DNA from 4 places in the Cohnella massiliensis genome. Region 3 is predicted to be linked to each of the others. Evidence: riboswitches for the same ligand, from Rfam matches in the RefSeq annotation. Region 3 holds a riboswitch; each other region holds the start of a gene.
The links. Region 3 has a riboswitch for cyclic di-AMP ahead of B7E11_RS08555 (HAD family hydrolase). Riboswitches for the same ligand answer to the same signal wherever they lie in the genome.
Positions count from the first base shown of each region.

Region 1: another riboswitch for cyclic di-AMP. It lies ahead of B7E11_RS00350 (resuscitation-promoting factor); the one in region 3 lies ahead of B7E11_RS08555 (HAD family hydrolase).
Region 2: another riboswitch for cyclic di-AMP. It lies ahead of B7E11_RS02520 (C40 family peptidase); the one in region 3 lies ahead of B7E11_RS08555 (HAD family hydrolase).
Region 4: another riboswitch for cyclic di-AMP. It lies ahead of B7E11_RS15155 (CAP domain-containing protein); the one in region 3 lies ahead of B7E11_RS08555 (HAD family hydrolase).

Region 1 is NZ_LT821241.1:64,598-71,698, reverse strand. Features, by position in the region: gene rsmI (16S rRNA (cytidine(1402)-2'-O)-methyltransferase) at 1-921, shown strand, start outside; gene B7E11_RS00365 (AbrB/MazE/SpoVT family DNA-binding domain-containing protein) at 1,029-1,283, opposite strand; gene B7E11_RS00360 (HD domain-containing protein) at 1,606-2,898, shown strand; gene B7E11_RS00355 (TatD family hydrolase) at 2,939-3,712, shown strand; cyclic di-AMP (ydaO/yuaA leader) riboswitch at 3,892-4,114, shown strand; gene B7E11_RS00350 (resuscitation-promoting factor) at 4,552-5,538, shown strand; gene rnmV (ribonuclease M5) at 5,785-6,342, shown strand; gene rsmA (16S rRNA (adenine(1518)-N(6)/adenine(1519)-N(6))-dimethyltransferase RsmA) at 6,350-7,101, shown strand, end outside.
Region 2 is NZ_LT821254.1:16,993-24,093, reverse strand. Features, by position in the region: gene uxaC (glucuronate isomerase) at 1-551, shown strand, start outside; gene B7E11_RS02530 (YqaA family protein) at 847-1,440, shown strand; gene B7E11_RS02525 (DedA family protein) at 1,462-2,079, shown strand; gene B7E11_RS02520 (C40 family peptidase) at 2,145-2,621, opposite strand; cyclic di-AMP (ydaO/yuaA leader) riboswitch at 2,626-2,770, opposite strand; gene B7E11_RS02515 (hypothetical protein) at 2,974-3,792, opposite strand; gene B7E11_RS02510 (M1 family metallopeptidase) at 3,804-5,867, opposite strand; gene B7E11_RS02500 (YwhD family protein) at 6,201-6,713, shown strand; gene B7E11_RS02495 (hypothetical protein) at 6,913-7,101, shown strand, end outside.
Region 3 is NZ_LT821257.1:401,448-408,548, reverse strand. Features, by position in the region: gene B7E11_RS08585 (response regulator transcription factor) at 1-402, shown strand, start outside; gene B7E11_RS08580 (coiled-coil domain-containing protein) at 416-1,237, opposite strand; gene B7E11_RS08575 (hypothetical protein) at 1,402-1,614, opposite strand; gene B7E11_RS08570 (hypothetical protein) at 1,832-3,229, shown strand; gene B7E11_RS08565 (DUF445 domain-containing protein) at 3,352-4,596, shown strand; gene infC (translation initiation factor IF-3) at 4,640-5,131, shown strand; cyclic di-AMP (ydaO/yuaA leader) riboswitch at 5,196-5,341, shown strand; gene B7E11_RS08555 (HAD family hydrolase) at 5,492-6,160, shown strand; gene B7E11_RS08550 (mannitol-1-phosphate 5-dehydrogenase) at 6,288-7,101, shown strand, end outside.
Region 4 is NZ_LT821259.1:275,824-282,924, forward strand. Features, by position in the region: gene B7E11_RS15130 (ABC transporter permease) at 1-248, shown strand, start outside; gene B7E11_RS15135 (bactofilin family protein) at 333-782, opposite strand; gene B7E11_RS29030 (M23 family metallopeptidase) at 788-1,675, opposite strand; gene ligD (non-homologous end-joining DNA ligase) at 2,113-3,000, opposite strand; gene B7E11_RS15150 (hypothetical protein) at 3,221-3,433, shown strand; gene B7E11_RS15155 (CAP domain-containing protein) at 3,559-4,377, opposite strand; cyclic di-AMP (ydaO/yuaA leader) riboswitch at 4,384-4,525, opposite strand; gene ku (non-homologous end joining protein Ku) at 4,928-5,800, opposite strand; gene B7E11_RS29615 (hypothetical protein) at 5,926-6,093, shown strand; gene B7E11_RS15165 (H-type small acid-soluble spore protein) at 6,093-6,278, shown strand; gene B7E11_RS15170 (FAD-dependent oxidoreductase) at 6,369-6,941, shown strand.

The sequences.
Region 1 (7,101 bases), on a different contig from region 3:
CCGGGCGCCCCAGCGGCCATCGCGCAAAAAAGCTTCGACGATCGAAAGCCGACCGGGACGCTGTATTTGGTGGGAACGCCGATCGGGAACTTGGAGGATATGACGTTCCGCGCCATTCGTACGCTGAAGGAAGCGGACTTGATCGCGGCCGAAGATACGCGCCAATCCCGCAAGCTGCTTACGCATTTCGACATTTCGAACCGGCTGGTCAGCTATCACGAACACAACAAAGCCGCAAGCGGTCCCGAGCTCATTCGCCTGCTGCTCGAAGGAAAAAATATCGCGCTCATCAGCGACGCCGGCATGCCGGCCATTTCCGATCCGGGCGCCGACCTCGCCGCGGCGGCGATCGGCCAGGGCATCCCGGTCGTCCCGATTCCGGGAGCGAACGCCGCCCTCGCCGCGCTGACCGTTTCGGGGCTCTCGACGGAGCGGTTCACGTTCGTCGGCTTTCCGCCCAGGGAACGCAAAGGCATGGAACGCCTGCTGGCCGGGCTCGGCGGCGAGACGGGAACGCTCGTTTTCTACGAGTCGCCGCACAGGCTCGTCAAGACGCTGCAGGCGTTCGCCGACAAGTGGCCGAACCGCCGGGCGGCCGTCATTCGGGAGCTGACGAAGCGGCATGAAGAAGCGGTCCGGGGAACGGTGCAGAGTTGTCTGGCGCATTTCCGGGAATATCCACCGCTCGGTGAAATATGCATCGTGCTGGAGGGCAGGGCTTCAGCCGAGGCTGGCGGGGAAGAGGGAGAACGTTCCGGCGAGCCCGCGTCTGCCGTCTGGTGGGAGCCGCTGACCGTAGCCGAGCATGTGGAGCATTACGAAAAGACGGAAAAGGCAAACCGAAAGGAAGCGATGCGTCTGGCGGCACGGGATCGCGGCTTGTCTCGGCGGGACATTTACCAAAGCTTGCTTGAACGGTAAAATCAAAAAGATCCCTCCCGAGGCTTGTCCGGGAGGGTTATAAGGAGATATAAAAAGGTTAGAATTAACAGAAAACAGACTTTCAATGCTATTATAACGTATTTTCTTTAATTTGTCACAGGTGTAGGCAAATCCTTCAAGCAATCTCGGCAAACAATTTTTCCTTTGAAGTAAATGACGTTTTCCGCGTTGCCGCAGAAGATGCATGCCGGCTCGTATTTCTTCAGCATGATGCGCTCTCCGTCCACGTAAATTTCCAGCGCATCCTTCTCTCCGATGCCGAGCGTACGGCGCAGTTCGATCGGAATGACGACACGGCCGAGCTCATCGACTTTACGAACAATTCCCGTAGATTTCATCATTTGGAAACTCCCTCTTTTCAGGTTAAAATAAAATCAAGGCCACCTTTTATTCAAGGAATCAAGCCTATAATTCGTCATAATTCGACATTTTTCCCGAATTATCGCTTATAATCATACCAACCATTCCCATTTAAGTCAACCAATCAATTTGCGGATTGGAAAATTTTAATTTAAGAATGCTTTATTTATAAGCTTTTAACGTCCATAATGACAACGGCATTTGATGAAAATGTCAACTTGATTCCACTACCATTAAACGACAAACTTCGACATAAGTTTCGGTTTCTGATCGTTTTTTCATTATTTTAAGGAGGTGTTGTCGATGAGCCGTCGGCTGGAAGAGGAGAAAGTGTTCAAGGATCCGGTTCACCATTCGGTTTATGTGCAAAACGAGACGATCTGGAAGCTGATCAACACGCCCGAATTTCAACGACTGCGGCGAATACGGCAGTTGGGCACGACCTACCTGACGTTCCATGGAGCCGAGCACAGCCGGTTCTCCCACTCGCTCGGCGTGTATGAGATTACGAGGAAAATTATCAGCCAATTTGAGCGTAATCGATATCAGGATTGGCCGCAAGAGGAAAATTTGGTAAGTTTATGCGCTTCCTTGTTGCATGATGTCGGACACGGCCCCTTTTCCCATTCGGTCGAACAAGTGTTCGGCAACGATCATGAGCGGTGGACATGCGACATCATCCTCGGGGACACGAATATCAACCGGATTTTGAAGGAGGTCGGCCGCGATTTTCCCGAACGGGTTGCCGCCGTCATTCGCAAAGACTACGACAAGCCGATCGTCATCAGCCTCGTTTCCAGCCAGATGGATGCCGACCGCATGGATTACTTGCTCCGGGATGCGTATTTTACCGGCGTCAACTACGGCACCTTCGACCTGGACCGGATTTTGCGGGTGCTGAGGCCTCATCAAGGGCGTATCGTCGTCAAGGAAAGCGGGATGCATGCCGTCGAGGACTATTTGATGTCGCGTTATCAGATGTATTGGCAGGTATACTTCCATCCCGTTACGCGCAGCTCGGAAATCGTGCTGAGGCAAATTTTCCGCAGGGCGGACGAGCTGTACCGGAGCGGGTATGCGTTCGGTTTTATGCTCCCGCAGCTCAAGCATTTGTTTGAAGGCACGATGACGGTGGAATCGTATTTGAGCTTGGACGAATCGATGGTTCAGGCGGCATTCGGACAGTGGATCGGCGAGCGGGACGAGCTGCTGGCGGACTTGTGCTCGCGATTTCTTCATCGCCGCTTGTATAAATATATTTCGCAGGACGCGCTGGACGAGGCGTTGATCGAGCGCATTCGCAAGGAGTGGGCCCGCATCGGCCTCCATCCCGGTTATCACCTCGAGGTGGATACGCCGGTGGATCTGCCTTATGACGTGTACAAGCCCGGAGCGGCGCTGGACGCCTCGGAAAAGCCGCCGATTTTGCTGCTCGACAACAAGGATCGGCTGACGGAAATCTCGGTCAAGTCGGACATCATCCGTTCGATCACGGGCTTGCACCGGGGAAATTACTATTTGTATTATCCGGAAGACGAGGTTCGGAGGAAGGCAACGGAATTGGAGCCGGAAATCCGCGAGCTTTTCGGAATGTAAAAAAAAGAACTTGCAAAAGCAAAAGGAGACGCCATACGCTATGTTATTCGACACGCACGCCCACCTGGATTCGCCAAAGTTTGACAGCGATCGCGAGGAGGTCATCGCCCGCGCGCGGGAAGCCGGCGTCGAAACGATCGTCAATATCGGCTTCAACCGGGAGACGATCCCGACGACGATGGCGCTCGCGGAGAACTATCCGTTCATTTACGCCGCCGTCGGCTGGCACCCGACCGACGCGATCGACATGAAGTTTGAGGACGATTTGGCCTGGATCGAACGCTTGTGCGCCCATCCGAAGGTGGTGGCGATCGGCGAAATCGGGCTTGACTATTATTGGGATACGTCTCCGAAGGACGTTCAGCACGCCGTTTTCCGGGAGCAAATCCGTTTGGCCAAACGCCTGCGCAAGCCGATCGTCATCCATAACCGGGACGCCCACGAGGACGTCGTCCGGCTGCTTCGCGAGGAAGGCGCCTCCGAGGTCGGAGGGATCATGCACTGCTTTTCCGGAAGCTGGGAAACGGCCAAAAAATGCCTCGACATGAACTTCTATATTTCGTTCGGAGGACCGGTTACGTTCAAAAATGCAAGGGTTCCCAAAGAGGTGCTCGCGAACGTGCCGGACGACCGTTTTTTGATCGAAACGGACGCCCCGTATTTGACTCCGCACCCCTACCGAGGGAAGCGAAACGAGTCCGCTTACGTGCGGTTCGTAGCGGAGGCAGCAGCGGAAATAAAAGGGAAATCCGTGGAAGAAATTGCAAATTTAACGACCGAAAATGGTCTCGCCTGTTTTCGTCTACCAAGATAAAACGCTAACAATCGAAGAAAAATCATTTAGTTATGCGAAAAAACTGGTTTTTGATCGATGAAACCTAAAAATTCAGCTTTATTTCGTTCAAAAATGGAGGATTTCGCGCTTTGACCCTTCTTTACACCTTTGGCGCCGAGAGGTTATCATCTAATCCAAGAGTTTGAATATGGCATCCCTTTTCCAGTGCGCTGAGTCTCCGAACGGAGAGCGGGGGACCCGACGCGGAGGACCGGTTCGTACGCGAACCGCGATTTCTGCGGCCGAGTAATCTTGGGGTGAATTTTGCTGGCAACCGAAGCATCCGTCCAGGCCGGACGGTCCGTCGGATTGCGGGCGGATAGGGCCGCTCTCTTGGCCCGAACCCGACAGCTAACCTCGCAAGCGTATGAGAGAGAGGTCACCTCGTGCTGCCCATTTCCCTTTCGACGTCGCAAGCGGAGCCACGAACAGATCCTCTGTCCGTCGGCTTTTTTTGTTGTCCGTTTTTTGCGGGAGGAAGAGGCGAATGTTTTCGGGCGGCGGGTTGGTGCCGTTTACTGGTGAACGACGGCCGGGTGCTTTCGTGCGAAAGCCGCTCCGTGCGAAGCCCAGCGCCGTTAACCAAAAGGATAGTCGCGTCAGACGAAGTCATGCTTAGGCAGTCGACGGCGGGGCTATGAAGGAGGAACGAGAAAATGGGAACCGTTCCTGTCGGGAACACCCATGATCCACGACCGACCGGCAAGCTTTTCGCAGCGCGATGGAAGCATGAGCATTTGCGTTTGATCCTGCTCAGCGCAATTCTCTCTTTTGCTATGACCATCTTGTTCTTATTGCTGCTACACGGCGCGTCCGCCATGAGCGTAACCGTCGTGGACGGCGGGACGACAACCGTCATCAAAACGAAATCGTCCGATGTGCGATCGCTGCTCTCGGAGCACAACATCACCGTCGGCCCGCACGATCAAATATCCCAGCCGCTCGATGCCGAGCTGCAGGAGGGCAGCACGATCGCGATCGATCGCGCCGCGAAAGTCGTCCTGCAGGCGGACGGGAAGAAGGAGATCAAATATACGACCGCAGATTCCGTTCAGGAAGTTCTGCACGCCTCGAACCTCTCGTTATCGGCGGACGACCGGGTAACGCCCGACAAGTCGGCGCCGGTTACCGAAGGCATGACCATTCAGGTGCTGAGAGTGGATAAAGAGGTCGTGGAAACGTCGCATCCGGTGACGTTCGCCATCGTGGAAAAGCAGGACCCCACGCTGCCCGAGGGCAGCAAAAAAGTGATCCAAACCGGCAAGGAAGGCACGCTCGTGACGAAAACCGAGCGCGTCTATGTCGACGGTCGCCTGGTCAGCGACCAGCTGGTATCCAAAACGATCACGCAGCCGTCCGTGCAGAAAATCGTCGCGGTCGGCACGAAGAAAAAAGAGCCCGAAGTCACGACGTTGTCCTACGACGCTTCGGCTAACGGCACGGTTCAGCTTAACGGAAAGTCGGTCAAAGTGAAGCAGGTGCTGAAGAACGTCAAGCTTACCGCCTATACGGCGGGCCCGGAATCTACGGGCAAGGACGTAGGCGACGAGGGCTACGGCATTACCGCATCCGGAACGAAGGTGTCGGAGGGCCGCACGATCGCGGTCGATCCCGACGTCATTCCGCTCGGCTGGTGGGTCTACATCGATGGCATCGGCTTCCGCCGAGCCGAAGACACCGGCAGCGCCATCAACGGCAAAAAAATCGACGTGTATTTCGACAGCGAGAGCCATGCGAAGAAGTTCGGCTCCAAAAAAGGATACACCGTATACGTCATCGGCCCTGTCAAGCCTTCCGCCGACTAAAGCGGAGGCGCAAGGGCGATTCCCGGTCGTGCCGGATCCGCCGCCGCGGTCCGGACGGCCGGACGGCGTCAATCGGGGATGCCAACCGTAGACGCCGAAGAACGAGCACATTTGACATAGATAGCGGCAATTGCAGGGAAGGGGCTTTCGGGCCTCTTCTTTTTTGCATGGGCAAGGTTATAATAACGAGTAGGACTTTGCCCGTCCTTTGGGCGAACCCGAAGAACGGAGCGGAAGGATCAAGCGATGATTCAGGAAATGATTGTGGTGGAAGGCAAGGACGACACGGCCGCCATCCGGCGGGCGGTGCAGGCCGATACGATCGAAACCGGCGGCTCGGCGATCGGCGAAGACGTGCTGCGGAGAATCGAGCTGGCGCACAAGCGGCGCGGCGTGATCGTATTTACCGATCCGGACGCTCCGGGGGAGCGGATTCGGAAAATCGTCGCCCAGCGGGTGCCGGACTGCAAGCACGCGTTTCTGACGCGCGCGGAGGCGAGAGGCAAGGACGGCATCGGCGTGGAGCATGCGTCCGACGAGGCGATCCGCCGGGCGCTTGCGCAGGCGAGAAGCGGCGAGGCGGCGCCGGAGGCCTCGGGGGAGGCCGACATCGCCTGGTCCGATCTGATGGACGCCGGACTGATCGTTCACGCCTCGGCGGCGCGGCGCCGGCAGCGGATGGGGGAGCTGCTCGGCATCGGATACGCCAACGGGAAACAATTTTACAAGCGCTGCGTCATGTTCCGCATCTCGCGGGAAGAGTTCTTGAACGCGTTAACGCAGCTGGAGCGGGAAGGACTGTAGGCGGAAGATGAACAACAACGGATCGCGCGGGGGAGCCGACATCGCAACCCCGAACCGGACGAAAGACATTATTCGCAGGCACGGCTTTACGTTCAAGAAAAGCCTGGGGCAAAACTTTTTGACCGACAAAAACATTCTCGATAAAATCGTCGCGGCGGCCAACCTCGGCCCGGAAGCCGGAGCGCTGGAAATCGGGCCCGGCATCGGCGCGCTGACGGAGCGCCTCGCGCAGGAGGCGGGGCAGGTGGCGGCCGTGGAGATCGACGACCGGCTCATTCCGATTCTCCGCGAGGTGCTGTCGGTCTACGACAACGTCACCGTGCTGCACGCCGACGTGCTCAAGGCCGATCTGCGCTCGTTATGGCAGGAGCGCTTCGCCGGCTGCGAGCGCGTCAGCGTCGTCGCGAACCTGCCGTATTACGTTACGACGCCGATCATCATGAAGCTGCTGGAGGACCGGCTGCCGATCGAAGCGATCGTCGTGATGGTGCAGAAGGAGGTCGCGGAGCGCATGGCCGCCTCGCCGGGCGGCAAGGATTACGGATCGCTCAGCATCGCCGTGCAGTACTACTGCGAGCCGGAGTATGTCTGCACCGTGCCGCCGGGATCCTTCATCCCGGCGCCGAACGTCGACTCGGCCGTCATCCGGCTGAAGCGCCGCGGCGAGCCCGCCGTGGAGGTGCGGGACGAGGCGCGGTTTTTCCGCATCGTCCATGCCGCGTTCGCCCAGCGCCGCAAAACGCTGCACAACAACCTGGC
Region 2 (7,101 bases), on a different contig from region 3:
AGTACGCCAAGCTGGACTGGGCGATGCAGTTCCATATGCACGCGCAGCGCAACAACAACAGCCGCATGTTCGAGAAGCTCGGTCCGGATACGGGCTACGACTCGATTTACGACGGCCCGGTCGCGGGTCCCCTGGTCCGGCTGCTGGACGCGCTGGAGCGGGACGACGCGCTGCCGCGTACGATCGTGTACTCGCTTAATCCGAACGATCTGTACGCGCTCGGCACGGCGATCGGAAGCTTCCAGGGCGGAGGAGTTCCGGGCAAAATCCAGCTGGGCTCGGCCTGGTGGTTCAACGATACGAAGGACGGCATGCTGGACCAGCTCAAGGCGCTCGGCAACACGGGGCTGCTGGGACGGTTCGTCGGCATGCTGACCGATTCGCGCAGCTTCCTGTCGTATACGCGCCATGAGTATTTCCGCCGCATCCTGTGCAACCTGCTCGGCGAATGGGCCGAAGACGGGGAAGTGCCGCGGGACTTCGATTTGCTGGGCGGAATGGTCCAGGACATCAGCTACCGGAACGCGAAGGCCTATTTCCAATTCGGTTAAATCCGAGCGCATCCGAAGCATCAGCCGCTTCGACACGGTTCGTTCCTATCGGGACGGCCGGTCCGGGGCGGCTTTTTTTCGCGGCCGGGAAGGAAAAGACGACGAAGCCGGCTTTACCCGCTTTTGCCCGCCTCTTTCGAAAACTCCCTGCATCCTTTTTTTTGCGCCAACGTAACCCTTAATGTAGCCTTTTTGCCCCGCCTAAAGTCCAGTCCGAAAACCGACGCAGGTTCATGACGGGCCGTGCAGCGATTCTTTATAATAAAACCTGCAGGCCGTAAAAGAGGAGAACAGAATGTTTCAAAATTTGGTCGACATTTTTTTGGAGTTTGGCGTCTGGGGATTGGCGATTCACTCGTTCGTCGATGCCATCATTTTTCCGATTCCGGCCTTTTTTCTGCAGGTATCGTTAAGCCTTGTCGACCCTTCGTCGGCGTTATGGTACGCGACCGTGGGCTATATCGCCTGTTTGCTCGGAACGCCGGTAGGGTACGGGATCGGCAAGCTGCTGGGTCATTCGGTGCTCTACAAATTGCTGAAAAAGGAATGGATCGACAAGGCAACCGCCATGTTCCAAAAAAACGGCGAGGCGACCGTGCTTATCGGCGCGTTCACTCCGATTCCGTTCAAAGTGTTTACGATCATGTCGGGGTGTTTGAAGTTTCCTCTATGGAAGCTGATCGGCTATGCCGCCATAGGCCGGGCCGTCAAATTTTACGTCGTCGGGTTTTTGTTTTACTATTATGGCCGGATGGCGGAGAGCATGGTCAAGGACGTATCGCTCTACATTTTCGTGATTTTCGTTCCGATTCTCCTCCTGGGCCTATGGCTGAAGCGAAGACACGACCGAAAGAAGCAGGCGCGAAACGCCGAGCAACAGCAACTGTAAGGTGCGGCAAGGGGCTGGCAAATGGAATTGCTGGAATACATCGAACGATTGTTTTCGCAATACGGCTATTGGGTGCTGCTGATCGGCCTGCCCCTGGACGCGATCGCGCTGCCGATTCCCCCCGGCAATACGACGCTGGCGTTAACCGGATATTTGGCGTCGCAACGTATTTTGGCGTGGCTTCCGGCGCTCGGTTCCGCTTACTCGGGCGCGGTGATCGGCATTACGGCGACTTACTGGCTCGGACGCAAGATCGGGGCTCCGCTTGTCGAAAGATACGGAAAGTGGCTGTTTCTCAAACCCGACCATGTGGCAAAAACGCGCAAAGCATACGACCGGTACGGAAGCAAAGTGCTGTTGTTCAGCTATTTTCTGCCGGGCATCCGCCAATTCATCGGTTATTTCGCCGGCATTATCCAAGTGCCGTACCGTTCTTTCGCACTGTACGCCTACACGGGCTGCGCCTTGTGGGTGAGCGCCTTTTTCCTGATCGGGTACGGATTCGGGGACCAGTGGGAGATCGTTTTCGGGTTAGTCGAACGGTACATGAAATTCGTTTTCGCGGGGCTGTGCGCGGCCGCCGCCGTCGTCTTCGGCTTGAAGTGGCGGCGCAGCCGGCTGGAGCGGGCCGGACGGTGACCCGGTGAGGAGCATGACAAAGGGCCTCCTGCTAGCGACAGGAGACCCTTGGCGATACTAGCGGCTTACGCTTTGTAAGCGGCCACTGCCTCGTACGTTGCGTCGTCCAGGACGCGGCGCGCGCCGAGGTAGCGTTTTGCGTAATAGCTTTCGTCGAGGTCGGTTACCGTAACCCCTTTGGATGTCGAAGCGTGGGCGAATTTGTTGTTTCCGACATATACGCCAACGTGAGATACGCCTTTGCCGTTCGTGTTGAAGAACACGAGGTCTCCCGGGCGCAGCTCGCTTTGCTCGACTTCCGTTCCGGTCTCGAACTGGTCTTTGGACGAACGAGGCAGCTTGATTTCGAACTTCTTGAATACGTAGGACGTGAAGCCCGAGCAGTCGAACCCGCTGGTCGTCGTTCCGCCGTATTGGTAGTCGACACCGATCAGATCGGTGACCTCGTCGTTCAGCTTGGAGCCCGCAGACGCGGTTCCCGCCTGAAAGGCCAGCAAGAACGCGAATGAGAAAGCAAGAAAACCGAGTGACAACTTCCGCAAAACAAGTGACTCCTTCCAATGCCTACGAGGTTAGCTGAAGGGTTCGGTAGAAGGTTCCCTATGATTCCTGCTAGCGAAGCGGAATCAATTCACCCGGCAAATCTGGTTCCCCCGTTTCCCTGTGCAAGGAAATTCGGCAGTTTTCGCACATGAGAATTAATTATTCGCGCAGTGGGAGTCTTTTCCTGCCGATAAAAGATTAGAATTCGTTAATATAAAGTTAAGAAAGCTTTAATAAACGCGAAAAAACCGGAATGAAAACGAAAAAAGCTATTCCAGGCGCTGCGAATCGCGGCGACGGAATAGCTTTTTTGGCGAACGTTTGCAGGGCGAGGGGCGGGGAGAACGCCGGTCAGGCGGCCGAATCGGCCTTCCATAACGCGTATTGGGAGGCCGAGGTCCAGACGGCCATCATGGTTCGGACGAATTGAAACGCTTGGTGAACCGCGACGGAAATAAATCCGGTCCAGAACATCGTCGCGCCCGTGACGGCGACCGAAGCCGCCGCGCCGATCCCCGTCAGCAACAGCGTAACGGCGGCCAGCGGCAGCGCTTTGGCGCACGCGCGGGCAAGCCCTTTGACGATGCCATCCTTAGATACGGCGCCGAACTGCATGAATTGGAACAGCAGATGAACGATAAAAATCCAGCACATCCAGACGGCGGCGTAAGGGAGCATTTTCAACGCCCACGACTCGACGGAAAATTGCGCCAGAAATTGCGATTTGGCGAAGGGGAGGAGCCATAAAGCCGGCAGAAAAGCCAATGCGTTCTCCAGCAGGTACAGCAGAACGACCGGCTTCCACGCGCGGCGCATGCCGGTGAGCATCCGGGTTCCCCGCTCTTCGTCGGCGTGATGGAAGGAATAGTACAGGCCGGCGTTCAGCAGCGGCGTGAGCACCATGCGGAGAAGCAGCATTCCCGCCAGCATAAGGAGAGCTTCGTTCATGAGGTCGGTTTTGGTCAGGCGGAATTGGGCCTCGATCAGGAACAGCCGGACCGCGTTGCCGTTCGGGTGCCCGTCGGGGTAACGGGCGAGGATCGGCGTGACGACCGAATCGATAAATCGGTACAGAAAGAAGCCCCACAGCAGCCGGTACAAAAACAGGGCGACCAGCACGTATTTATGCCGGGAGGTCAAACTCCATCCCTCGCGGATTATTGAGCGCATCTCGTTTCACCTCACCAGGCCAGGATGCCGAGCAGACCGTCCACCAGCTTGGTCAAGCCGATATTCCAGCGGGTCCGAACGGGTTCGTCCACATCGGTTTTCAAAAAGTTGTTATACCGGTAATTGTCGAGCACGACCGCCATTTCGGGATCGACCGCCACGAATTGCAGCGGCGATTCGTGTTTGACCTGGAACTGCACGTGCTTTTGCGCGCCGTCCCATGTTTTGCGCAGCTTTTCGCCGTTGGCGAATTGGAACCAGACCGATACCGGTTCGGGACTGCCGCCGCGCTTCAGCACGACCCTGGATTCGTAAACGTTCTGATCGTTCAGGCGCGATTCGATCGATTCGACGGAGAAGTCGGCCATTTGGCCGTTTTGGACGTACGCATGGAAAAACTCGGTCCATTTCTTTTTCGTCACGCTCTCGACGACTTTCTGGAAGTCGTAAGAGGATGGGTGCCTGAACCGGTACGTCTGGAAATAGGTCCGCATGATTTTGTTCATCGTTTTTTCGCCTACCTGCTGTTCGATGGCTTTGAGCACAAGCTTGCCGCGCATGTACACGTTTTCCGCGTAGCTGTTTGAATCGCCGTACGCCCAGGCGTATTGCTTCAGCGGTTCGGGCCGGGTCAAATAGCTCGCCTCGACGATAGGGTTGGGGACGACATCGTAAATTTCCTCCATCAGCTTATCTTCCGTGTAGGACGTAAAGCCTTCGTCCAGCCAAGCTTCTTCGAATTCGTTCGTGGCGACGATGCCGTACCAGTATTGATGGGCGATTTCGTGCACGACGGTCCGTTCCAGCTCGAACCCGGGGTTGTCGTTTTTGGCCGCCGCTCCCGTGATGAGGGTCGGGTACTCCATGCCGCCCGCGCCGTTGGCGTCGGCCGGCGGGATGACGATGGACAGGGTGGAATAAGGATAGTCCCCGTACCATTTGCCCAGCAGCGCCAGCGCGGACTTGGCGGCGTGCATATAGCGCTCCTGCAAATCCTTGTGAAGCGGGTCGATGTACAGCTTGATCCGGACGCCCGGCACGCCGATGGACGAAAATGAATCTTCTACGTAATGAAAAGAAGGGGATGCCGCCCAGGCAAAGTCGTGCACGTCGTCGGCGTAAAACTGGTACGTTTTGCGGCCGTCCTTGATGACCGCCTGCTGCGTCTGAAAGCCGGTTGCGGCCACTTTGTACGCTTCGGGCACGTCGATTTTGACGCTGTAAATGCCGAAGTCCGAGTAAAACTCCGAATTTCCGTGATACTGGTGCGTGTTCCAGCCTTCGGATGTCCGTCCCCGCGTTCCGACCGTCTCGTAGGCGGCGGCTTTGGGGAACCATTGCCCGGCCATCACGAAGTCTTCGGCTTTGCCCATGCGGGCGAACACTTGCGGCAGCTGAACGGCGAACGTCATGCGCAGCGTTACCTTCTGACCGGGGGCGACCGGCTCCGGAAGCCGGAAGGACGCGAGGGTCCGGTCGTCTTTGTTGCCGTCGTCGGGCTGGACGTAATGCAACCGGGGGAGCAGCGTTTCGCCCTGGGCGGTTTCAAGCGACGTCAGCGTCATCGCTCCGTAGCTTCCGTTTTTCATCCGGTCCCCTCTGAGCTGGCCCCCCGATTCTTTCAAAAACGTGCTGCCCGGAGAAAAAGCGTTCGGATATAAGTGCAGGTAAAACTCTTGGACGGGCTTGCGGCCGGGGTTTTTCCAGGTTAGCGTCTGCTGCCCCGACAGCGTGCCGTCTTCCTCCAATTTGACGCTGATGTGGTACTCCGAAACCCGGTTGCTCAGAACGACCGGCTTGGGCGCGATCGGCACGTCGGCTTCGGGCTCCGCGGCGGCTGCCTTCGCGTCGGACGGACCGGCGGGGGCGGAAGCCGTTCGCAGCTCCGGCACCTCCGGCGAATGTCGTTCCGGCGGCTCCGCGGCCGACTCCTGCAGCCCGGCGGGCTGAAGGGCGGAGGCGGGCAGGGCGTACTGGTTGACCCAAGCCTCCGCGAATCCGAACGGAATCGAGAAGACGAGCATGGCGGCAGCGGCGGCCAAAACAAGGTAACGCATAAAGCGGCGTTGGGGCATACGGATTACCCTCCCGTTGACAAGCTTACTACGGGATATATATGCCGGTTGTCCAAGGAATATATCTGAGGGCGGACAACATCTCCGGCGGGCGGATCGGCGCGAAGCGGCGGGGTGCCGGATCGGGCGGCAAGGTAAGGGCGCGGGATAGCGGCGGGCTGGCGGATCGGCGGCAAGGCGGCGGGGTGCCGGGCGGAGGCGGGGCGTCCGGGATCACGAGCGGAAAGTGCCCTGGGATCGCGCGTCGCTTTCCGTTTGCTGCGATCCATCGCTTTTCCCGGTCAAATTCGCTACAATGGGATTAGTTAGTCCGTTTGGATGGAGGCGTATACGATGGAGCAAAATCAACCGCAATCCGCGCCGGAGAAAAAGAAGCTGGCGCTGAATATCGTAAGCAATGCCAAGCAGCATAAAGGCTTCGGCGCGGGAAGCATCGACCTGAGCCAAATGTCCCCCGTTATTATCGACCAGGGCGAAGCATACCTCGATATGGGAGCGATGCATGCCAAGAGCAAGGTGGAAAAGGGAATTAAATTTTCCCCGGACAAGGAAACCGTGCCGAACGGGCGCCAGGCCTGGATCGTATGGGTGGCGGTCGATCACGATGCGGAAGGCGGCTACTACGCCGGCGTAACCTCTTGCGAGATGCTGATCGATACGGAGGCTCGGCGCGGATGGAAGATCCTCCCGGACCACGTAAACCGGATGGATGCCGCTCTCAAGCGCAAATATATGCTCGACAACCTCGGGCCGGAAGAGAAAGCGCTGCTGCGAGGTTTGCTGCAAGAACATAACGCGGAATGGTGGAATCATTCTCCGCAGCAGTTGAAGGATCTTCTCGCTTGATTTGCCGTTAGTACGGCGGAGGTCGATTCGAGACTTCTGCGGGGCGCAGCTGTATGCGAGCGGCAAGGTGGCGCACCGGGTGCGCTACTTTTACAATAACAAACTGCAGACGTATGGAAAGAGGCTGTCATTTTGCGGCAAATGCCGCAAATGGAGCAGCCTCTAGCCTCTAATTGTAACTGGGAACAATTTCATCGATATGCGCATCGTAGCGATTACGATCGATTCGGGCAAGGATGCCCTCCGCAGCGAGAACGAAGAGGATGCTTTCCTGTTAAATTCAGCAAAAGGACAGACACCGTTAATGGTCGGGTTCGCCGGTTCGAGTTTGAATAAAGCAGCGACTCTTGCGAAGGGAGTCGTGAAGCGGCTGGTGTCGTCGGGATAC
Region 3 (7,101 bases):
TATATTACGAAGCCGTTTGAACCGAGCGTCGTCGTGGCCCGCGTCAAGGCGCTTTTGCGCCGCACGCGGACGAAAGACACCTGGGAGGACGGAAGGCTCCGCATCGATCCGGTCGGGTGCGTCGTTACAATCGATAATCAGCCGGTTTCCTTGTTCGCGAAGGAGCTGCAGCTGCTGCTGTTCATGGCTTCCCATCATAATCAGGTTTACAGCGTCGAGCAATTGTACGAGCATATTTGGGGCTGGGACAAGGAAGGCGACTTGAGAACGGTCATGGTTCATATCAGCAACCTCCGGAAAAAGATCGAAGCGGATCCGGCCAATCCCTCTTATATCGTTACGGTGCGGGGATTCGGGTACAAATTTTGCTGGAATGCGGTTGACCGGACCATGTCGTCTTAACGCGGCAGTTCCGTCAGGCGGAAGCCGCAAGCCGCAGCTTGGCCCTCGCGATAACATTGGCGATCTGTTCCTCATAGCCGTAAATTTTCTCCTTGCGATTGACGATCTGCTGCTGAAGGGAGTTCAAACCGGCAAGCGCGCTGCGGGCGTCCTTGGCGCTGCCGGTCTTGACGGCCGCATTCAGCGATTTCATCACGGTCGAAACGGAGCTCTTGGGGGCGCCGATCGCCTTTTTCTCCGCTTGAATTCTCACCTTGACGGGGTCGATTTCGGCCAGCACGGCCCGAATCTGCTTCGCTTTTTTGCCGGTCGAATCCTTGAGCGACTTCAAAGCGTCCCGCTTCGCTTTAATATCCTCCCTGGCCAATTGGACGAGCGGCTTCAGCAAATTGGCCTGCGTCTGGAGCAGCTTCTTCAGCTCCTTGCTCTTCATCGCATTGGCCGCGCTGATTTGCTTGTTAAGCGAAGAATATCGGCTTAGCAGCGGGTCGTGCTTCGTTTCCGCCTGCTTCAATTGCGCTTCCAGCTTGCCGAGCTGCGAGGCGTTGATTTGCTTGATCTGGCTTTTGACCACTTTAACCGCTTCATCGTTGCTATAATGCAGCGCGTTGATTCTGGCATCCCAGCTGTCCGTCTGCTTCTGCAAGGAAAGAAATCCGTTATACGCGGCCTGCAGCTTGGCGGCTTCCGTCTTCTCCGTTACCGCGAGAAGCTTGTCCCACTTGGCTTGGGCCGCGGCCGTAAATTGCACCGTCGCGGCGTGCGACAAGGGGGCGAACGCGCTGACCAAACCGAAAACGAAAAGTGCTGCAGCAATCCATTTTCTCCAGTTCATGCTTGACTCCTCCAATCGATTCGTTGAATTTGGCAAAGCAAAAAGCACCTGCCGGAAAAGCCGAACGGCTTCCCTACAGGTGCTTCCTCGTAAGGTGATGCGAACTATTGTTCTCAGTTTAGACGATCGAAAACGGGATGTCAAGCGCTTGTCCGGGCGCGTGCCTATCTTTTTCTCAATTCGAAAAACTCGCAGCCGGCCCGGGAATGATAGGCCAGATCTCCGACGCCGGACTGGACGACGACCGTCCGTTCGTCAAAGCGAACGATGACGCCGCCGGAATCGACGATATGGTCGTCTTTGAACACGCGGACGGCGGCCCGCCGCTCTTGCGCCTCGGAAAAGTCGGGATCGGTCAGCAGCTTGCGATTGATCATGGCCGGGCTTGCCTCCTTAGGAATCGGTAACAGGAGAATACCAGTTTCCGGGCGGATGCACAAGGCCCGCAAGTCGCCAAACCAGCTCCATAATCAAGCTGTACGCGGAGATCCGCTTGATCCTTCGCGATACGAGCATCGCGACTATCGAAATACATTTATTTTTGTTCGCCTACATACACTGTATCACTTTCCGAAGAAGGATCGTGATGCGAGGATGGACATTGAACTGACGGCCCTGCATTGGGTGTATCTGGCGTTCATCGTCTTCATTCTGGTGCTGATGGCCAGGCGGCGCGACACGGTCATGCTTTGCGTAATCGGCGTCTTCGCGCTCGGTCTGATCGCGACCGAGAGCTTGACTCGATCCGTATCGGGCATCTTCAACGGCTTTATTTATGCGACAAAAGAGCTGGCCGGGACGATCTTCATCATTTCCATCATCGTGTCGATGAGCCGCGTCATGATCAAGACCGGCATCAACGAGCTGATGGTCGCGCCGCTGACGCGGTTCATTCGAACGCCCGCGATCGCGTTTTGGGGAATCGGCATCATTATGCTCGTTTCCTCTTTCTTTTTTTGGCCGTCTCCCGGCGTGGCGCTGATCGGGGCGGTGCTGCTGCCGGTCGCTCGGCGGGTCGGGCTGCCCGCGCTCGGCGCCGCGATCGCGATGAACCTGTTCGGCCACGGCATCGCGCTTTCCGGCGATTACGTCATCCAGGGAGCGCCGAAGCTGACCGCGGATGCCGCGGGTCTGCCGGTATCCGAGGTGATGGAGGCGAGCGTGCCGCTCGTCATCGTCATGGGGGCCGTCACGACGATCGCCGCATTCTGGATGATGCTGCGGGATCAGAAAAACGGGAAGTGGCAGGACGGCCTGGTCGCTTCGGCGGACCGTTCGATCCAGGCGTCGGACGAGCGGATCGCCCTGCCGCCGCGCGTCCGGCGATGGGCGGCCGCGATCATTCCGCTGCTGTTCGCGGCCGATGTCGCCGCGATGTTCGCTTTCGACCTGCAGGGGGGCGACGCCACCGCGTTGATCGGGGGCACCGCCGTCATCATCCTCATCGTTCTCGCGCTGCTCGCCCACCGCGGCAAAGGGCTGGAGGAGACGACGTCCTACCTCGTGCAAGGCTTTCAATTCGGCTTTAAAGTGTTCGGTCCGGTCATTCCGATCGCCGCCTTCTTCTATTTGGGCGATGCGGCGTTCGCGGAGCTGCTCGGCTCGCACTTGCCGGCCGGTTCCCACGGCATCGTCAACGACCTCGGCGTTGCCCTGGCCGAAACCGTCCCGGTCAACGGCATCGTCGGCTCGATTACACTGACGGTCACCGGCGCCATCACCGGGCTCGACGGCTCCGGGTTTTCCGGCATCTCGCTCGCGGGCTCCGTGGCGAACATGTTCGCCACGGCGATCGGCTCCGGCGCGGCGACGCTGACGGCGCTCGGCCAGGTGGCCGCCATTTGGGTCGGCGGCGGCACGATCGTGCCGTGGGCGCTCATTCCCGCCGCGGCCATTTGCGGCGTCAGCCCGTTCGAGCTGGCCAGACGCAACCTGAAGCCGATGCTGATCGGCCTGGCCGTCACAACCGTCGTCGCGATGTTTCTCGTTTGAGGCGGCCGGCGGCTTGAAGGCATGCGGACGACCCTGTCGCGGCTTCTTCCTTGCCCTTTGATCATGGAAGGTTATTCCGGGTAAAATAGAAGTTATACATCCCGGAATAAAAGGAGCAACCGATGGCACGAGAAGCGAAACATACGGCGGCGATATCGCTTGGCATCATGGGGGCGGGGTTTCTCGCGACGTTCCCGGCGGACGGACATTGGGCGGGGGCGCTGCTGCACGGCGGTTTCGAGGCCGGTCTCGTCGGCGGCTTGGCCGACTGGTTTGCGGTAACGGCCCTGTTCCGCAAGCCGCTCGGCCTGCCGATTCCGCACACCGCTTTGCTCCCCCGCAACCGGGACAAGGTGGTCCGTTCCCTGATTCATGTCATCGAGAACGAATTTTTGACGAAAGAGAGCATCAAGCAAAAGGCGGGAGAGCTCCGCATCGGGGAGAAGCTGCTCGAAATCGCCGAAGGCCGGCTTCCGGACATCGTCCGCGCGGCGGTCCTGCTCGGCGACTACGGGCTGAAGCATCTGCCTGCGGAGCGCCTGGCCGCGTTTGCGGCGGGGGAGCTGCGGCGAATCGCGGAGAAGGCGGACGCGGCCGCCGTTCTGCGGGCCTTGCGTAACGAGATTTTGGAGCGGGGGTACGAGGAGCGGGCGCTGGACTTTTTGCTGGACAAGGCGGAAGACCTCGTTTCCTCGGATACCGCCCGCTACCAGCTCGGAAGCATGGCGGCTTCGGCACTCGGAAACCTTCAGGTGAACGGCTTGATGGGGTTCGCCGTCAACGCGTTCGTCGGATTTATGAGCGAGGACAAGCTGGGCTACATGCTGCAGGGCGCGATTCTGGGCAAGCTGCGGGAGATGACCGCCGACGAGGGGCACCCGCTGCGGGTGCTGCTGCTTAACGAGCTGCGGCGCGCGCTGATCGATCTGGACCGCAACGAAGCGTTGATCCGGGAGCTTGACGGCGCCAAGTCGCGCCTTCTGGAGCAATGGGACGCCGAAGCCTATCTTCGGCGCTGGATCGAGGAGCTTCGCGACCGGGCGCTGGAATGGATCCATAGCGAGCGGTTCGAGCGGGATTTCGCGCTGCCGCTGCTCGCGAAGCTGATCGAGCGGGTAAGAGGCAACGAGGAGCTGTTGAATGCGTTTCAAAACTGGACCCAGACGCAAATTTCCCAAATCGTCGAGCGAAACCACTCCAAAATCGGCAAGCTCGTGCAGGAAAATCTGGACAAGCTGGACAACGATACGCTCATCGCGATGATGGAGGACAAGCTCGGCAAAGATTTGCAGTGGATTCGGGTCAACGGGGCGGTATGCGGCTTTTTGATCGGGCTGGCGCTCGAGGGCATCAATTTGATGTTATAGGTGCTATAATCGGGTCATTATCGAGGCCGGAGGGAACGAGCGAATGCTGATCATGAACGAGAAAATCAAAGCTTCCGAAGTCGAGCTGACGGGCCTGAACGGAGAGGCGCTGGGCATCGTCCCGCGCGCGGAGGCGTTGGAGCTGGCGAAGCGGCTGAAGGCGGACCTGGTATGCGCCTCGCTGCTCAGCAGCCCGCCCCCTTGCAAGCTGGTTGCCCGGGGGCAGGCGAAGCAGGAGCGGCAGCAGGAGAAAAAGCAGGACCGGGCGGAGGCGCAATCGCTTAAAACGAAGGAAATTCGCCTCACTCCGCACATTGAAGACCACGACTACGAGACGAAGCTCCGCCAGGCGGAGAAGCTGCTGCAGTCGGGCCGCTCCGTGCAGCTTGTCGTTCGTCTGACGAACGCGAAGGAAGGGCAGCGGGCGAAGGAGCTGCTCGAAGCGATGCTCAAGGATTTGCAAGGCGCCGGAACGAAAAAAACGGCCGTGCAAACGAGCGGAAAGCAGGCGGCCGTGCTTGTACTGCCGCGATAAATTTATGTAAGAAAATCTGACTTAAGCGTTTACAATCCTTTACAAATGATAAATAAGACGGTATAGTGGTACTACGCTTAGTTTCCGGCTATATAGGTCGGGAAGCGGGGGAACCAGTTTTTGGGGCGAGTCGTTCGTCTTTTCGATGAACGTAGGGTACCATCTACCCGAGTCCGTCAGCTAACCTCGTCAGCAGGAGATGGGTCATTTCTTTGCTTATAACCAAGTAGAGTGAGGGCCCCCGCACGGTAGGGCTCTTTTTGTTTTATGATGGCCCCTGTTTTTTCTCCTATATCCGTTTCCCGCCGTTTTCCGCCGCTCTCGGACGATAAGCGAAAATGAAGGAGGGAACCGCGAAACATGATCAAAGCTCTTATTTTCGATTTCGACGGAACGATCATCGACACGGAAACCGCTTGGTACGTCGCTTTTCGCGAAGCTTACCAGCGGTATGAAGTCGATCTCAGCCTGGAGATGTACTCCGGATGCATCGGAACGAGCTTGCACGCCTTTAATCCTTACGAATATTTGATGACGGAATTGAAGCTTCCGATCGATCGGGACCAGTTTCGCGTTTCCGTTCAGGAACGCCATGCGGCGCTTATGCTTCAGGAAGCCGTCCGGCCCGGCATTCTGCATTTTCTGGATTCCGCCAAGGCGGCCGGCCTGCGAATCGGCCTGGCCTCCAGCTCGGATCGGGCCTGGATCGACCGGCACCTGGAGCAGCTTAATCTGAAGGAATATTTCGAAGTCATTCGAACGAAGGACGATGTCCGGGAGGTCAAGCCGAATCCCGAATTGTACCTTCAGGTGCTTGAAGCGATGGGCATTGCAAACGACGAAGCCGTCGCGATCGAGGATTCGCCCAACGGCGCGCGTGCCGCTGTTGCCGCAGGACTGCGCTGCGTCGTCGTCCCGAACGAAATCACGCAAAGCCTGGAGTTTCCGGAGCTTCCGGGAGCCATCTGGGCCAAATCGCTGGAAGAAGTCGTCTTCGAGTCGCTTTTGACCGGTTCGCCCGTCCGCTAAACCCGGCGGCGGCGAACTTGTCCTAGAGGCGGGGGCGAAAGCTCCGCACCGTCAATAAATTGAAAATTCAGATTTTATTTTCACCGTAAAGGCTGGGGTTTTTGATAAGGGAGAGGAGAGAACGATATTGAAATCCAGGAGAGCCGTCCATTTCGGAGCGGGCAATATCGGCAGGGGACTCGTCGGGTTGCTGTTGTCGCAGTCGGGGTATGAGATCTGTTTTGTCGCCCGCAACGAGAAACAGATCGAGCTGCTGCAGCAAAGAAAACAGTACACGGTCACCTTGGCCAACGAAAACAGGGATACGAACGTCGTGCGCAACGTATCGGCCGTCCATGTCAAAAACGACAAAGCCTTGCGGCAAACGATCGCCGAAGCGGACTTGGTCACGACGGCCGTCGGCGCTTCTTCGCTGCCTCATATCGCGGAGTCGCTCGCCAAAGGCATCGCTTTCCGCCTGCGGGAAAACAAACGGCCATTAAACGTCATCGCCTGCGAAAACGCCGTCGGGGGCAGCGCCCAGCTCAAGAAGCTGGTGTACCGCCATCTGGATGAGCAGTCCCGCGAACGGGCGGACCGTTACGTTTCTTTTCCCAACTCCATCGTCGACCGGATCGTTCCGCAGCAAAAAAACGAAGATCCGCTCGCGGTGCAGGTCGAGCCTTTTTTCGAATGGGTCGTTCATCGTTCCGGCAATATGGGCGATATCGGGGATATTCGGGGCATTCAGGTCGTCGATAAGCTGGAGCCGTATACGGAGCGCAAGCTGTTCACCGTAAATACGGGTCACTGCGTTGCCGCTTATTTCGGCTACTTGTCCGGCTATCGGACGATTCAGGAAGCGTTGAAGGATGCCCGCCTTCGCTCCAAAGTCGAGAAAGTGCTTCATGAAACGGGAGAAATGCTCATTCGAAAGCATGGCTTTAACGAGTTGGAGCATC
Region 4 (7,101 bases), on a different contig from region 3:
GCTTGTCGATTTTCCTGCTGCTGTCGGGCAGCATGCTCAGCGGCCTGCTGTCGTTGACGGACAAACCCTGGGTCAAGTTCGTGCTGTTCCCGCATCTGCAGTTGACGAATTATTTGGACGGGGGCAACGGGCCGCTGCCGAATCACCCGACAACGTTCGGCTTCTCGCTCGCCGTGCTGGCCGTTTACTTCGTCATTTTCAACCTGATTTCCTGGACCGTGTTCCGCAAACGCGACGTGGCGGGCTAAGGAAAGCCATTCGTTCCGGCCGTCCCTTCGGGCAGGCAATCGCCGCCGAACGGGACGGCTTTTTCGCGTTGGCTTCGTCGGCGGTCAGACCGCCTTTTTGTCCCGTTTGCCCGACGATTCCGCCGATGGGTCCGCTTGCGGCCCGGCCGGCGCCGAAACCGCGGGCTGAAGGCGGGCGGCGGCGCCTTCGGACGGCTCCATTCGAACGGTTCCGTTGAAGCAGCCGCCCTCGTGCACGATAAGCAGGGCCGTCTGCGCATTGCCGTCCAAATGCCCGCCGGGAAGTATGGTCAGCTTGCCGCTCGACCAAACGTCGCCGAACACTTTGCCGGCAATGGTGACGTCGCGGGCCAGAATGCTGCAGCGGGCGATGCCCGTTTTTCCGATGACCACGTTTCCTTCGCTTTCGAGTTCGCCCCGAAATTCGCCTTCGATGCGCAGGCCGGTCGGCGTCTTGAGCGCGCCTTCCGCTTCGGTGCCCGCACCGATCAACGTATCGGCGGCGCCCTTCGGGCTTTTGGACTTATTGAGCATGGCCGTCAATCCTCCTTTGCGATATAGGGCAGCGGATTGACCGCCTCGCCGTCCTCGACCACCTGAAAATGCAAGTGCGGCCCGGTGCTCCTTCCCGTGTTGCCGAGCCGGCCGATCTGCTCGCCCTGCCGTACGGCATCCCCCTGCTTCACTTCGATTTCGTCCAAATGCAAATACCACGATTCGATTTCGCCGCCGTGGGCGAGGATAATATAATGGCCGCGGGAGCCGTCTTCGCCCGTTTCTTTTACGGTGCCGCTCCCCGAGGCGTAGACGGGATCTCCGATTTCCCCGGAAATATCGACGCCGGCATGCAACGCGGATTTTCCCGTAAACGGATCCTTGCGGTACCCGAAGCCGGACGATAGCCGCTTCGAATCGGTCGGCCACGCGGAAGGAGAAAACGAGGTTTCGTCCGGTTCCGAGGTTTCGTCCGGCGGCCGATCGGAACCGGCCGCGGCGGCGGCGTCCTCGAGCGACAGCTTGGCGACGGGAGCGCCGCCGGCTGCAGCGGCCGAGGAGGCCCCGCTGTCGCGCCGATCGAAGGCCGCGTCCGGCCGCGGCGTTTCGCTCCGCAGCCGCATGGAAGCCTTTGCGGCGGCGGCTTCGCCGGCCAGGCGGTCCAGCTCCCGCTTCAGCAGGGCGAGTTCCTTTTCCTTGGCCGCGAGCGCGGACGACAGCGCGCCGGCTTCCTCGGCATGCTTGCCTTCGAGCGCCCGCAGGCGAAGCTCCGAGCGGGCCTCGAGGGCGATCAGAGAGCCGGCTGCGGCCAAAACGGCCGCGGCCGGCAGCAGAAGCATCGTCCTGCGGGAAAGATGATATTGTTTGGCCGAACGGCTCGGTTCCGGAATGACGAGCAGCGACCATTTGACGTTTTTTTTACGCTTGGCCATTTCCTCTCCTTTCCAGACCGAAGATTTGGGGGATTTGCCGATTTGAGCGCTCTATTGCTATTTATTCTTGCAAGGTTATGAACATACCTGAAGTTTTTGTTCGAAAAGGCCGACGAAGGCCGGCCAGGCCCGAGTCCAAGCTATGCGAGCGGAGCGCTTTAGGGGGGGCGAGCCGAATAGGGAGCCGGATGGGGTTGGCTGTGCGTTTTGCCGCTCCTGTTCGCACTGCAGTCGGCGACGCCGTTCTGTGCTTGAATATCGCCGGCCTCGCGTTCTATTATTTTGCGGCCCGCGATTATCGCAGGAGGATTTCGTCCGGGATTTGCGGGACAGCCGCGAAGTCGATCCGGAAACGTTTCGACGCGGTTCGCGGCCCGGGCGCTTGCGCGAATGCTGTCGCCTTTGCTGCGCGCGGCGCGAATCGCTGGCGGCTCGGGCTACAACGTGGAAAGCGACTGAAGCACGCGCCCGAGCGGCTGGGGCTTGCAGCGGCCGATCAAGTCGCCGACCGTCTCCAGCCGCCGCACGATATTGCCCAGGTGGAAGTCCCCGGGCTTCACGTCCCGGCGGACTTCGTCGCGGGTGAGCGGCGTCGATACGGGCGCGCCCGGACGCGCTCTGGGCGTGTACGGAACGGGCAGCGTGCGCCCGGGATGGTGCTGCAAGTAATCGAGATAAATCAACGTGCCGCGGTCTTTTTTCATGCGGGCGACCGTGAACATGTTCGGCTTCATGGCGGTTAAATATTCCGACACGAATTTGCCGAAAGCCCGCAGCTCGTCGAACGTCGGGCCGGGCTCGATCGGCATGACGACCTGCACGCCCGTCGCTCCCGACGTCTTCGCGACCGCTTCGAGTCCGAGCCTGGACAGCATGTCCAGCACGGCGTCCGTCGCTTCCATAAGGCGCGGCTCCTCCTCGACGGACGGATCGATATCGAGCATCCAACGGTCGGGCAGCTCCTCGCCGATCCGCTCGCACGACACGTGGAATTCGAGGCTGTACAAGCTGCCGAGCCAGACGAGCGTCGGCAGCGAATCGAGCACGATGTACTCGATCGATCCGTTTTTGGCCGTGCGGACGAACGGCGGCGCGGGGCGCGGGCAATTTTTTTGATAAAAGGACGTCTCGCCGGCGATGCCTTCCGGATACCGGATCGTCGTCAAATATCGTCCCTGGCTGTGCGGGAGCAAATACGGCGAGAGGCGGGCCAGCGTTTGAACATAGTCAAGCTTGGTAATGCCGGACTCCGGCCATAGCAGCTTGTCGGGGTGGGAAACGTTCAGTTCGTCCTTGCCCATCGTTAACGTAACGTTTTGCGGCATCGCTTTCTCCTCGTCTGTCCGGCGGATTGTCGGCAACCGGCCTTTTCCGAAAATATACGCCAAAATCGGCCGTTTTATCCGCCGGAACATTTTCGCCGGCATGCACAAGCGGCGTTTTGCCTGCATAAACCGAACATAGCGGGAGCAAGGACGCGGCTTTGCCGGATGACGGAGCTTCGCGTTTTTCCTTCCGAACGTTTTCGAAAATGAGGTGAACGCCTTGAGCAATCCGCTGACCGCCGCCGTATTGCTTCTGCTTGTGTTCTGGACGGGAACGGCTCTGTTCATCGCCGTGCATCCGGAATGGTTCCGGAGCTGGGTGCATCGCTTGAGAGGAACGAAGGAGCCCGAAGGAAGAACGTACCTGCCTTATCGGATCGGAGCCCTCGTTTGCGGAATTGCGGGCTTTTTGGGGTTGTCGTGGATTGGGTGAAAATCGAAAGCCGGATTTCGATGCCGATGGCGAAGCGGACGAACGGATTCGGTTAAGCCGACATGAAAAAAAAGGCTGCGCCCCGCCTCATGCGGCTGCGCAGCCTTTTGCTTTCGTCGCGGCGATTAGCCGATAAACATTTGGACCCATACGCCGTTGTAGTAAGCGACCCCGATCTTCGTGAAGTTTTGGCCGAGGATGTTCGCTTTATGGCCGGAGCTGTTCATCCAGGCGTTCATGACTTCCGCGGGCGTTCTTTGGCCCTTCGCGATGTTCTCGCCCGCGTAGTTGAACGACACGCCAAACTGCTTCATCATGTCGAACGGAGAGCCGTACGTCGGCGAAGTATGGCTGAAGTAGTTTTTATTGTACATGTCCTTGGCTTTGGCAAGAGCGACTTCCGACAGCTTGCTGTCCATCGCAAGCGCGCCGAGGCCGGCTTTCGCCCGCTCCGCGTTCACCAGCTTGGCGACTTCCGCGGCGTATTGCGATGTTTGGACGGTCGAGCCCGAGCCCGGGTTCGTGGTGCCCGGATTCGTCGTGCCGGAGCCGTTGCTGCCGGAACCGGCGTTGCCCGAGCCCGCGCTGCCGGAGCCGGCATTGCCCGCACCCGATCCGGCGCTGCCGTTCGATCCGCCGCTCGCATTGCCGGAGCCGGCGTTCGAGCCGGAATTGCCGTTGTCGGCGGACGGCGCGGACGGAGCCGTCGGCTTCGTCACGGTGCCTTGCGACAGGCCTTGCTTGATTTGGTCGAGCAAGCTGTCCAGATCGATGCCGTTAAGCAGACCGTTCAAATCGGAACTATTGATCGTATATTTGAAAGTATGCACGCTCACGTCGGCATTGGATGCTGCGGATGCAGCGCCGGCCGGCAGCGACAAGGCCGTAACCAGAGCGCCGGAAAGAGCCAGAGTACCCCAACGTTTGCTTCCCTTCTTGAACAAAAAGCATTCCTCCCTTTGTTTTGCCTGCGAGGTTAGCTGACGGGTTCGGGTCAAAGAGCGCCCCTGCCGCAATAGCTTCGATTAGCGGCTTCACCCCGAAAACTTGGTTCCCCCGCGTCTGCTCTGCAGACTTTGGCTTTGGAACGCTTAACATTCTATCAATCTTCCGACTCTATTTCATTCTATAAATAATGGTATGGAAGCGCAGGAAAAATAAGACGCCGCGTACAAAATGGCGTCCCGGATAGCCGCTGAGGGCGAAAAATTCGGGCACATTGGCCGGATGGCGGGGCGAGCGAGGCGATGAGGGCGAAAAATTCGGGCGCATCGCCGGATCGCGGGGCAGCGAGCACAGCGACATTTGATTGAGCGTGACCCCGGGTACGGATGCGTCATCCGAAATAACGGTCGCGAGAGACCGTTATTCGAGGAATTTCCCGAACTGCGGGCAAATAGCGGCCCCTGGAGGCCGCTATTATGTCAGAGCGAGGCAGTAAACGGCATCCACCTTTCGGGAGAACTCGGCGAGCAGCGTCAGCCATACGCCCGCTTACGGAGCCGTCTCCTTCGTTTTGCGCCCACGGGCCGTCCGCCGCTTCGGGGCCGCCGGAGCTTCCCCATCCTTCGCTGCCCCTTTGTCCGCCGGAACGGACTTCACCGCTTCCAGGCTCGCTTGCAGCGCCGACATCAAATCGATGACATTGGTTCTCTCGGCGGCCGGCGCGGTGACGACGTCCACGCCTTTGCCCGCGACTTTGCGTTCGATCGCCTCAAGCATCGCCACCCGATAATCGTCCGTATATTTGGTCGGCTCGAAAGGCGCGGACAGCTGCTCGATGAGCATTTTCGCCATATCGAGCTCCCGGTCGTTCACGTTCGCTTGCTGCGGCAAATTCGGAACGGCCTGGAGCGACCGGATTTCGTCCGGGTAGAACATCGTTTCCATGCAAATGCAGTTATCCACCGCCCGGATGGCGGCGAGGCTGCTTTTGCTCCGAATGGCCACTTTGGCGATGCCGATCCGTCCCGAATCCCGCATCGCTTCAAGCAGCAGGCTGTAGGCTCCCGCGCCGGCCTGATCGGGCGACAAATAGTACGTTTTTTGAAAATAAAGCGGATCGATTTCTTCCAGGGCGACAAAATCCAAAATTTTGATCGTTCGCGTATTTTCCGGCTTTACGGCCTCCAGCTCCTCGTTTTCGAACAGCACGAAATGCCCTTTCTCATATTCGTAGCCCCGAACGATTTCTTCCCATTCGGCCGGACGGTCGCAATGGGGGCAGCTGCGCGTATACGAGATGGGAGTCCCGCACTCCTTATGGATATATCTGAGGTGAATGTCCTTATCTTCGGTTGCCGTAAACATTTTCACCGGGACGTGAACGAGGCCAAAGCTGATGGCTCCTTTCCACACGGTATGCATCGCGATTTCACTCCCATCCGAAACGTTTTTGATTTTGTTATCCTCCCCGCGTTTGCATCAAATCAAACCCCTCGGGGGAACTTAAAGCAAGTTTTTATTGTTTCGCTCAAGGAGGGGAAAAGGACATGGCGGAAAATCCGCAGCAAACCGATTCCATTTACGAAGGCAAGGACGAATACGACATGGATGTCGACCGAATGATCAACGAAGGGCTCGGCGGCGGGCAAGTGACGGTCCACAACGGACTGATCGAGGAAACGACGACCGACACGATGGAGGAGGACAGACCCTGATGGACGTCAAGCGGGCGAAGCAAATTTACGAATCCGAAGACATGTTTGCCGTGCAATTGGGCGGAAAATCGGTATGGATCGAAAATGTCGACGTCGCGAACGAAATGGCGACCGTGCGGGTCGGATCCGACCCGCTCAATACGCTGACGGTATCGGTGGAACGGCTGGAAGAGGGCCGGCCGTAACGTCGGGCTTTTGAAAGCGGTCTTTCCGAATGGTATGATAAGGAAGAGCAATCTTTCAATCTTCATTACCATGCGGAAGGAGAATTCACTATGTCGTACGATATCGTCATTATCGGCGGAGGTCCCGCGGGGGCGAGCGCGGCCATTTTCACGTCCAAAGCGGGGAAAAAAACGCTCGTCATCGACAACGATCAAAGCGTAACGAGACGGGCATGGCTGGAAAACCACTACGGAGCCGCGAACATTAACGGGCCCGATCTGGTCGAAACCGGCAAAAAGCAGGCGGCGCAGCACGGAACCGAATTCGTCACGGACAAAGCGGTAAAAATAACCGCCGGCGACGGCTTCATCGCCGTCGAGACCGAGGGCGGAGCTTCGTACGAAGGGCAGCACGTCATCGTAGCGACCGGCATGTTCGCCGATCTCGCGGAGGCGAGCGGCATTCGCACGAAGCCCGGCACCGAGCCCCGCATCAAGACGATTATCGATGCCACTCCCGAGGGGAAAACCAGCCTCGACAACGTCTGGGCGGCGGGAACCGTTGCGGGCGCGAGCATGCATACGATCATTACGGCGGGGGACGGGGCCAAAGTCGCGATCAACGTGATCAGCGAAATGAACGGCGAGCGTTATGTCGACCACGACGTGATGAAGCAAGCGTAAATTCGATCTTTCCGCTTTCGCGAAACCAGGGACACGAGTCTCTGGTTTTTTCTTTTTTCGTTCCAATTCAACCCGGCCGAATCGCCTAACTTTGGGGTTTGATTTTTAACCATAAGCGTTTTAAGATTTAGGCATACAAACGAATATTGTAGGAGCTGCG